DNA from 3 places in the Streptomyces sp. NBC_00212 genome. Region 3 is predicted to be linked to each of the others. Evidence: riboswitches for the same ligand, from Rfam matches in the RefSeq annotation. Region 3 holds a riboswitch; each other region holds the start of a gene.
The links. A riboswitch is a leader RNA that binds a small molecule or an ion and turns the genes downstream of it on or off. The one in region 3 is predicted to bind thiamine pyrophosphate.
Positions count from the first base shown of each region.

Region 1 (3,266 bases), 1.8 Mb from region 3:
TGCTCGAACGCGGCATCTACCCGTTCCTGCGCGACGCGCTGGCCGACCCGAGCGTCGATCCCGGAGCCCCGGCCCCGCGCCGCCCGATCGGCCGCATCCCCACCCTCGGCTACGACCGCCCGGGCTTCGACAGCCCCGACGAGGGCGGCTCCCCCACCAGCCACCCAAGCTTCACCAGCCCGGACTTCACCAGCCCCGACTTCGGGGGCCCCGAGCACCAGCCGGACTAGGCCGTGGGGCGGCGCCGCTCCGGGAGCCGGTCGCTCCCGGGGCAGCGCGAAGACCGCATCGCCTCAGTCGGCGATCGGCAGATAGACCCGGTTGCCCGCGTCCGCGAACTCCTTGGACTTCTCCGCCATCCCGGCCTCGATCTCGTCGGACTTCAGGTCCCCGCCGTGCTCGCGCCGGATGTCCTGGGAGATCTTCATCGAGCAGAACTTCGGGCCGCACATCGAGCAGAAGTGCGCGGTCTTGGCCGGCTCCGCGGGCAGCGTCTCGTCGTGGAACTCCCGGGCGGTGTCCGGGTCGAGGGCCAGGTTGAACTGGTCCTCCCAGCGGAACTCGAACCGGGCGTCCGAGAGCGCGTCGTCCCACTCCTGCGCGCCCGGGTGCCCCTTGGCCAGGTCCGCCGCGTGTGCGGCGATCTTGTACGTGATGACGCCGGTCTTCACGTCATCGCGGTTGGGCAGGCCGAGGTGCTCCTTGGGCGTGACGTAGCAGAGCATCGCGGTGCCCCACCAGGCGATCATCGCCGCACCGATGCCGGAGGTGATGTGGTCGTAGGCGGGCGCCACATCGGTGGTCAGCGGCCCCAGGGTATAGAACGGGGCCTCCTCGCAGATCTCCTGCTGGAGGTCGATGTTCTCCTTGATCTTGTGCATCGGGACGTGTCCCGGGCCCTCGATCATCGTCTGTACGTTGTGACGCTTGGCGATCGTGTTGAGTTCCCCGAGCGTGCGCAGCTCCGCGAACTGGGCCTCGTCGTTGGCGTCCGCGATGGAGCCGGGGCGCAGGCCGTCGCCGAGCGAGTACGTGACGTCGTACGCCGCGAGGATCTCGCAGAGCTCCTCGAAGTTCTCGTACAGGAACGATTCCTTGTGGTGCGCCAGGCACCAGGCGGCCATGATCGAACCGCCGCGCGAGACGATGCCGGTCTTGCGGCGGGCGGTCAGCGGCACGTACCGCAGCAGCACGCCGGCGTGGACCGTCATGTAGTCGACGCCCTGCTCGGCCTGCTCGATGACCGTGTCCTTGTAGATGTCCCAGGTCAGCTCCTCGGCACGGCCGTCGACCTTCTCCAGGGCCTGGTACAGCGGCACCGTGCCGATGGGGACGGGGGAGTTGCGCAGCACCCACTCACGGGTGGTGTGGATGTTGCGGCCCGTGGAGAGGTCCATGACCGTGTCCGCGCCCCACTTGGTGGCCCACGTCATCTTGTCGACCTCCTCCTCGATGGAGGAGGTGACCGCGGAGTTGCCGATGTTGGCGTTGACCTTCACCAGGAACCGCTTGCCGATGATCATCGGCTCGATCTCGGGGTGGTTGATGTTGGCGGGCAGCACGGCGCGGCCCGCCGCGATCTCCTCGCGGACGACCTCGGGGGAGACGTTCTCGCGGATCGCGACGTACTCCATCTCCGGGGTGATCTCGCCGCGGCGTGCGTACGCGAGCTGCGTGACGGCCTGGCCGCCGCGGCCCCGGCGGGGCTGGCGCGGGCGGCCCGGGAAGACCGCGTCGAGGTTCTTGAGGCCCCCGCGCGGCGAGGTGTGCTTGATGCCGTCGTCCTCGGGGCGGACCGGCCGGCCCGCGTACTCCTCGGTGTCGCCGCGCCCGATGATCCAGTTCTCCCGGAGCGGGGCGAGACCGCGGCGGACGTCGGTCTCGACGTTCGGGTCGGTGTACGGCCCCGACGTGTCGTACAGCGTCACGGCCTTGCCGTTGGTGAGGTGCACCTGGCGGACCGGCACCCGGAGGTCGGGGCGCGAACCCTCCACGTACCCCTTGTGCCAGCCGATGGACTTCCCGCTCTCCTCAGTGCTGGAGGCAGGCGTGCGTGCATCCTGAATGGTCATGAGACCTACTCCCTACGCCGGCATTACCCGGTAACAGGTTCGGCGGTCGGCGCAGCGATTCCCGTACGGTTCGTACGGATTTCAGCGCCCTCTCAGCCCGGTGCTCCGAGCTCCCGCGTGTGCAAAGGTGTCACCACGCTAGCGTCATCACTGGCGCGCTGAACAGAGGGCCCCCTCGGTTCTTGCGATGATCGGGCGGTGACCTCACCAGAACCGCACCTTCCGCGACAGCACGGCGGACACGGCCACGGGCACGGCCACTCGCACAGCCACGGCCCCGCGGCCCCCGTCTCCAAGCACCTGCGCAAAGTCATCGCCGCGGTGCTGATTCCTTTCTCCACAGCGGTACTTGTGGGTCTCGTGGTGCTCTGGCCGGGCGGCGCCCCCTCGCACCAGCGCACCGGCGTCGGCTTCGACCGCCAGACCCAGCAGGCCAAGGTCATCAAAGTGGACAAGGTGGACTGCAAGTCGGTCAACGCCGGTCAGACTCCGTCGAACGGAGACACCTCCACCGCCGAGGGGCAGCAGGCCAGGAACGCTCAGCAGGGGCTGTGCGGAAAGGCCACGGTCGAGGTCACCTCGGGCAAGGAGAAGGGCCGCACCTTCACCGAGATCGTCCAGCCCGACTCGCCCCGCCAGCTGCACACGGGCCAGGGCGTGATCGTCGCGTACGCCCCCGACGCACCCCATGACCTGCAGTATTCGGTGACCGACGTGAACCGCAAGGTCCCCATGGCGCTGCTCGCCGGGATCTTCGCGCTCGCCGTCGTGGTCGTCGGCCGGCTGCGCGGGGTGATGGCGCTGGTCGCCCTGGTGGTCTCGTTCGCCATCCTGACGCTGTTCATCCTCCCGGCGGTGCTGCAGGGCTCCAATCCGCTGCTCGTGGCGGTGGTCGGGGCGAGCGCCATCATGCTGATCGCGCTCTACATGTGCCACGGCCTGTCCGCACGCACCTCCGTCGCCGTCCTCGGCACCCTCGTCTCGCTGATGCTGATCGGGCTGCTCGGCTCGCTCTTCATCGGCTGGGCCTCGCTCACCGGCAACACCGACGACAACACCGGCCTGATCCACGGCCTCTACCCGAACATCGACATGTCCGGCCTGCTGCTCGCCGGCGTCATCATCGGCTCGCTCGGCGTGCTCGACGATGTGACGGTCACTCAGACATCGGCGGTGTGGGAGCTGCACGAGGCG
Region 1 covers NZ_CP108115.1:4,312,207-4,315,472, forward strand. Annotated here, with positions in the region: gene OHA17_RS19775 (hypothetical protein) at 1-230, shown strand, start outside; gene thiC (phosphomethylpyrimidine synthase ThiC) at 294-2,072, opposite strand; TPP riboswitch at 2,065-2,199, opposite strand; gene OHA17_RS19785 (YibE/F family protein) at 2,271-3,266, shown strand, end outside.
Region 1: another riboswitch for thiamine pyrophosphate. It lies ahead of thiC (phosphomethylpyrimidine synthase ThiC); the one in region 3 lies ahead of OHA17_RS11455 (thiamine ABC transporter substrate binding subunit).

Region 2 (3,266 bases), 3.8 Mb from region 3:
CAGCCAGCAGACCGACCACGGGGCCGAGGACGGGTCGCCGCGCCAGACCACGTCGTCGGCGTCCGTGTGGTGGCCCGCGTACTGGACGAAGCGGCCGAACTGTTCGGACCAGAAGTACGGGACCGGGTCGTAGTCGGCGGCGGCCTCGCCCACGATGTCGGCGGCCACCGTGCGCGGGCCCTGGAGCGCGTTGTCCCAGTGGTGGACCAGCAGGCGTTCGCCGAAGCGGGCCGAGGGGAACGAGGCGCAGTCGCCGACCGCGTACACGTCGGGGAGCGACGTGCGCAGGCGGGCGTCCGCGGTGATCGCGCCCTCGGGGCCGAGCGCGATGTCCGAGCCGGTCAGCCAGCCGGTCGCGGGGCGGGCGCCGATGCCGATGACCACGGCGTCGGCGGGCAGCCGGCGGCCGTCGGCGAGCAGCACCTCGCCCGGCACGACCGCCTGGACCCGGGCGCCGGTGAGGAGTTCGGCGCCGGATTCGGCGTACCAGCCGGCCATCGGGGCGGCGACCTCGGCGGGGAGCACCCCGGCCAGCGGGCGGTCGGCGGCCTCCACGACGGTGACCTCGCAGCCCGCGTCGCGCGCGGCGGTGGCGAACTCCGCGCCGATCCACCCGGCGCCCACCACCACGATCCGGTGCCGCTGGTCGAGGACCGGGCGAAGGCGCCGCGCATCGTCGAGGGTGCGCAGCAGGTGGACGCCGGGCACTCCCCCGCTGCCGGGCAGGGTGAGCGGTTCGGCGCCGGTGGCGATGACCAGGGTGTCGTAGCCGACCTCGCCCGCCTCGGTGACCACCACGTGCTCGGCGGGCCGCACCCCGGTGACTTCGAGGCCCAGGCACAGGTCGACGCCGAGTGCTTCGAAGTCCACCTCGAAGGCCGAGCCCTCGGCCTTGCCGAGCAGGACCGCCTTGGACAGCGGGGGCCGGTCGTAGGGCTGGTGGGGTTCGGCGCCGATGAGGGTGATGGCTCCGGCGAAGCCCTGTTCGCGCAGGGCCACCGCGGTCTGCACGCCGGCCATGCCCGCGCCGACGACGACCACGTGCCGCGCTTCGGAATGCGTCTGCTGTTCGCTCACCCGATCACCATAAGCAGCTGACTATTCGTCAGGTAAGGGGTCCGGTCAACGCGGCCGCCCCCGGGTCGCCCGGATGCTCCCTTACTCGGGGCCGGGGGCTCGGGCTATGGTGGCAGGCGTAAAGCACTCGCGGGAGCCCGGACGCACCGGGCTGAGAGGGAGGCTGGCGGCCTCCGACCGTACGAACCTGATCCGGGTCATGCCGGCGAAGGGAGGGGCTGGACGCCCATGCGTTCTTCACACAACGGGTCCGGGAACGGGTCCGACGTCCTCGTGGTCGGGGGCGGCATCATCGGGCTCGTCACCGCCTGGCGGGCCGCCCAGCGCGGCCTCGGTGTCGTGCTCGCCGACCCCGAGCCGGGCGGCGGCGCCGCCCAGGTCGCGGCCGGGATGCTCGCCGCCGTCACCGAACTCCACTACGGCGAGCAGACCCTGCTCGCCCTCAACGTCGAGTCCGCCCGCCGCTACCCGGCCTTCGCGGCCGAGCTGGCGGAGGTCACCGGCCTCGACACCGGCTACCGCGCCTGCGGCACCCTGGCCGTGGCGCTCGACTCCGACGACCGCGCCCACCTGCGTGACCTGCACGCGCTCCAGGTCCGCTGCGGCCTGGAGTCGGAGTGGCTGTCCGGGCGCGACTGCCGCCGCCTTGAGCCCATGCTGGCGCCCGGCGTGCGCGGCGGCCTTCGGGTCGACGGCGACCATCAGATCGACCCGCGCCGCCTGGCCAAGGCGCTGGTCAGCGCGTGCGCACAGGCCGGGGTGCGGTTCGCGCACGGCTGGGTCGAGCGGCTTTCCGTCGTACGGGAGCGGGCCGTCGGCGTCGTCCTGGCGGACGGCACCGAGCTCGCCGCCGACCAGGTCGTACTCGCCGCGGGCAGCCTCAGCGGCCGCCTCGCGGGCGTTCCGGAAGAGCTCCTGCCTCCCGTACGTCCCGTGAAGGGCCAGGTCCTGCGGCTGACCGTGCCGCCCGCCTACGCGCCCTTCCTGTCGCGGACCGTGCGGGCGGTGGTGCGGGGCAGCGAGGTCTATCTCGTACCGCGCGAGAACGGCGAGCTCGTCGTCGGCGCCACCAGCGAGGAGCTCGGCTGGGACACCACGGTCACCGCGGGCGGGGTCTACGAACTGCTGCGGGACGCCCACGAGTTGGTGCCCGGGATCACCGAGCTGCCGCTCACCGAGACCCGGGCCGGGCTACGCCCCGCCTCCCCCGACAACGCGCCCCTGCTCGGCCCGACCGCGCTGCCCGGGCTGCTGCTCGCGACCGGCCACTACCGCAACGGCGTGCTGCTCACCGCGGTCACCGGCGATGTCATGGCGCACGTCCTGACCACCGGTGAACTGCCCGACGAGGCACGCCCGTTCACCCCCCGACGCTTCGCCTCCGCACCTTGGGAGCTGACGACCGCATGACCATCTCCGTCAACGGCGAGCCCCGCGCGCTCGCCTCCGGGACCACCCTCGACGTCCTCGTCGCCACCCTCACCCCGTCCCGCTCCGGGGTCGCCGCCGCCGTCAACGAGGCGGTCGTGCCGCGCAGCGCCTGGCCCACCACCACGCTCGGCGACGGCGACCGCGTCGAGGTCCTCACCGCCGTGCAGGGGGGCTGACCCATGGCCGACGACCTGCTGACCATCGCCGACACCACCTTCGACTCCCGCCTGATCATGGGCACCGGCGGGGCGCCCAGCCTCGACACGCTGGAGCGGGCGCTCGCCGTCTCCGGCACCGAGCTCACCACCGTCGCGATGCGCCGCCTCGACCCGACCGTGCAGGGCTCGGTCCTGTCCGTCCTGGACCGGCTCGGCATCCGGGTGCTGCCCAACACCGCGGGCTGCTTCACCGCGGGCGAGGCCGTCCTTACCGCGCGGCTCGCCCGCGAGGCGCTCGGCACGCACTGGGTGAAGCTGGAGGTGGTCGCCGACGAGCGCACCCTGCTGCCCGACCCGATCGAACTGCTCGACGCCGCCGAGGTGTTGGTCGACGACGGGTTCACCGTGCTGCCTTACACCAACGACGACCCGGTCCTCGCGCACAAGCTGGAGGACGTCGGGTGCGCGGCGATCATGCCGCTCGGCTCCCCCATCGGCTCCGGGCTCGGCATCCGCAACCCGCACAACTTCGAGCTGATCGTGGACCGGGCGAGCGTCCCGGTGATCCTCGACGCGGGCGCGGGCACCGCCTCCGACGCG
Region 2 covers NZ_CP108115.1:6,358,871-6,362,136, reverse strand. Annotated here, with positions in the region: gene OHA17_RS28985 (NAD(P)/FAD-dependent oxidoreductase) at 1-1,077, opposite strand, end outside; TPP riboswitch at 1,197-1,308, shown strand; gene thiO (glycine oxidase ThiO) at 1,306-2,487, shown strand; gene thiS (sulfur carrier protein ThiS) at 2,484-2,684, shown strand; gene OHA17_RS28970 (thiazole synthase) at 2,688-3,266, shown strand, end outside.
Region 2: another riboswitch for thiamine pyrophosphate. It lies ahead of thiO (glycine oxidase ThiO); the one in region 3 lies ahead of OHA17_RS11455 (thiamine ABC transporter substrate binding subunit).

Region 3 (3,266 bases):
CCCGAGGGCTATCTGCGGGACGTCACGGCGGGCGTCTTCGCGGCGTTCTACGTGCCGTTCCTCGCCACGTTCGTCGCGATGCTGCTCACCGCGGACGACGGACCCTGGCGGGTGCTCACCTTCCTGCTCCTGACCGTGGTCAGCGACACGGGTGCGTACGCGATCGGCTGGCGCTTCGGCAGGCACAAGCTGGCGCCGCGCATCAGCCCCGGAAAGACCCGCGAGGGCCTGTTCGGCGCGGTGTCGTTCGCGATGGTGGCGGGCGCGCTGTGCATGCAGTTCCTGATCGACGACGGCACGTGGTGGCAGGGCCTGCTGCTCGGCCTCGCGGTCGCGTGCAGCGCCACGCTCGGCGACCTCGGCGAGTCGATGATCAAGCGGGACCTCGGCATCAAGGACATGGGCACGCTGCTTCCGGGCCACGGCGGCATCATGGACCGGCTCGACTCCTTGCTGCCGACGGCTCCGGTGGTGTGGCTGCTGCTCGTGGTGTTCGTCGGAAACGGCTGACCTGCGTTTTTGTATCGCTTTGAACGGTGAGGGCTCGTCGTCCACAGGACGGCGAGCCCTTTTCCGTACGTCTGAGACACTTGAGGAACCATGCCCAAGCCCGGAGAACTCACTTTCGTCGCCCCCCGCGGAGCCAAGAAGCCGCCGCGGCACCTCGCCGACCTCTCGCCCGCCGAGCGCAAGGAAGCCGTCGCCGCGATCGGCGAGAAGCCGTTCCGCGCCAAGCAGCTCTCGCAGCACTACTTCGCGCGGTACGCCCACGACCCGGCGGAGTGGACGGACATTCCGCTCGCCGCGCGCGGCCGGCTCCAGGAGGAGCTCCTTCCCGACCTGATGTCGGTCGTCCGCCACATCTCCTGCGACGACGACACCACCCGCAAGACGCTGTGGAAGCTGCACGACGGGACGCTCGTCGAGTCCGTCCTGATGCGCTACCCGGACCGGGTGACGATGTGCATCTCCTCGCAGGCCGGCTGCGGCATGAACTGCCCGTTCTGCGCCACCGGCCAGGCGGGCCTCGACCGCAACCTGTCGACCGCCGAGATCGTGCACCAGATCGTCGACGGCATGCGGGCGCTGCGCGACGGCGAGGTCCCCGGGGGACCTGCCCGCCTGTCCAACATCGTCTTCATGGGCATGGGCGAGCCGCTCGCCAACTACAAGCGCGTCGTCGGCGCCGTCCGCCGGCTCACCGACCCCGAGCCGGACGGCCTGGGCCTGTCGCAGCGCGGCATCACCGTCTCCACCGTGGGCCTGGTGCCCGCCATGCACCGCTTCGCCGACGAGGGCTTCAAGTGCCGCCTCGCGGTGAGCCTGCACGCCCCCGACGACGAGCTGCGCGACACCCTCGTACCGGTCAACACCCGGTGGAAGGTCCGCGAGGTCCTCGACGCCGCGTGGGAGTACGCCGAGAAGTCCGGGCGCCGCATCTCCATCGAGTACGCCCTGATCCGCGACATCAACGACCAGGCGTGGCGCGGCGATCTGCTCGGCAGGCTCCTCAAGGGCAAGCGGGTGCACGTCAACCTCATTCCGCTGAACCCGACGCCGGGCTCCAAGTGGACGGCCTCGCGGCCCGAGGACGAGAAGGCGTTCGTCGAGGCCATCGCGGCTCACGGCGTGCCCGTGACCGTCCGCGACACCCGGGGCCAGGAGATCGACGGAGCCTGCGGGCAGCTCGCCGCCTCCGAGCGGTAGTCCGCAGAGGCCGGAGTCCGCAGGAGTCCGAGGGGCAGAACGGCCGGGGGCCTGTCAGGGGCCCCGTGTAACCTGGCTGGCAACATCTGCATATTCCGACAGGGGAGCGCCACAGCGCTGAGAGTGCGGTGCCCGCAAGGGACACGGACCGCAGACCCTCTGAACCTTGCCCCGGTCATTCGGGGTAGGAAGTTCGGCGATTACTCAAGCTGTTGCGCCCTGCCCGCACGACCTGCCGTCGTGCGGGCAGGGCCGCGTCTCTTCCTGGTCATCTCCAGGAGGAATGAAGAAATGCGCAGTACCAAGAGGCTCGCGGCCGGCGCGATCGCCGCCGCCCTCGGGGTCACCACGCTGGCGGCCTGCGGCGGCTCGGACGGCAAGAAGACGTCCGGCGAGGCAAGCGGATCCGGCAGCAAGACGGTGACGCTGGTCAGCCACGACTCGTTCAACGCCTCGGATCCGGTGCTCAAGGCGTTCACCGCGCAGACCGGCTACACCGTCAAGGTCCTCAAGAGCGGGGACGCCGGGGCCGCGCTCAACCAGGAGATCCTCACCAAGGGCTCCCCGCGCGGCGACGTGTTCTTCGGCGTCGACAACACGCTGCTCTCGCGCGCCCTCGACAACGGAATCTTCACGCCGTACGAGGCCAAGGGCCTGGACCGGATTCCCGCCGACGTCCAGCTCGACAAGGACAAGCACCGGGTCACGCCCGTCGACACCGGCGACATCTGCGTCAACTACGACAAGAAGTACTTCGCGGACAAGAAGCTCAGCCCCCCGCAGACCTTCGACGACCTGATCAAGCCCGAGTACAAGGACCTGCTCGTCACCGAGAACGTGGCGACGTCCTCGCCCGGGCTCGGCTTCATGCTCGGGTCCGTCGCCAAGTACGGCGACGACGGGTGGCAGGACTACTGGAAGAAGCTGAAGGCCAACGGGGTCAAGGTCGTCGACGGCTGGGAGCAGGCCTACAACACGGACTTCTCCGGCTCGGCCGGCGGCAAGAAGGCCAAGGGCGACCGGCCGCTCGTCGTCTCCTACGCCTCCAGCCCGCCCGCCGAGGTGATCTACGCCGACCCCAGGCCCACCGAGGCCCCCACCGGCGTGGCCACCGGCACCTGCTTCCGCCAGACCGAGTTCGCGGGCCTGCTCAAGGGCGCCAAGAACGAGGCCGGCGGCAAGGCGCTCCTGGACTTCCTGATCTCCAAGAAGTTCCAGGAGGACATGCCGCTCCAGATGTTCGTGGACCCGGTCGCCAAGGACGCCACCGTCCCGCCGGAGTTCACCAAGTTCGGCGCGAAGATCACGAACTCGGCGACCGTCGCCCCCGACAAGATCGCCAAGAACCGTGACCAGTGGGTCAAGACGTGGTCCTCGCTCGTCCTGAAGTAGGCCCGAAACTGCGGCGGAACGCGGTGCGGCTCGGCCTGATGGCCCTGCCCGTCGTGTTCTTCGCCGTGTTCTTCGCCTGGCCCGTGGCCGCCATCGTCGGCCGCGGGCTCAAGGCGGACGGCGCCTGGCAGCTCGGCCGGATCGGCGAGGTCCTGAGCGACCCCGAC
Region 3 covers NZ_CP108115.1:2,551,517-2,554,782, reverse strand. Annotated here, with positions in the region: gene OHA17_RS11465 (phosphatidate cytidylyltransferase) at 1-510, shown strand, start outside; gene rlmN (23S rRNA (adenine(2503)-C(2))-methyltransferase RlmN) at 601-1,707, shown strand; TPP riboswitch at 1,798-1,916, shown strand; gene OHA17_RS11455 (thiamine ABC transporter substrate binding subunit) at 1,999-3,099, shown strand; gene OHA17_RS11450 (ABC transporter permease) at 3,138-3,266, shown strand, end outside.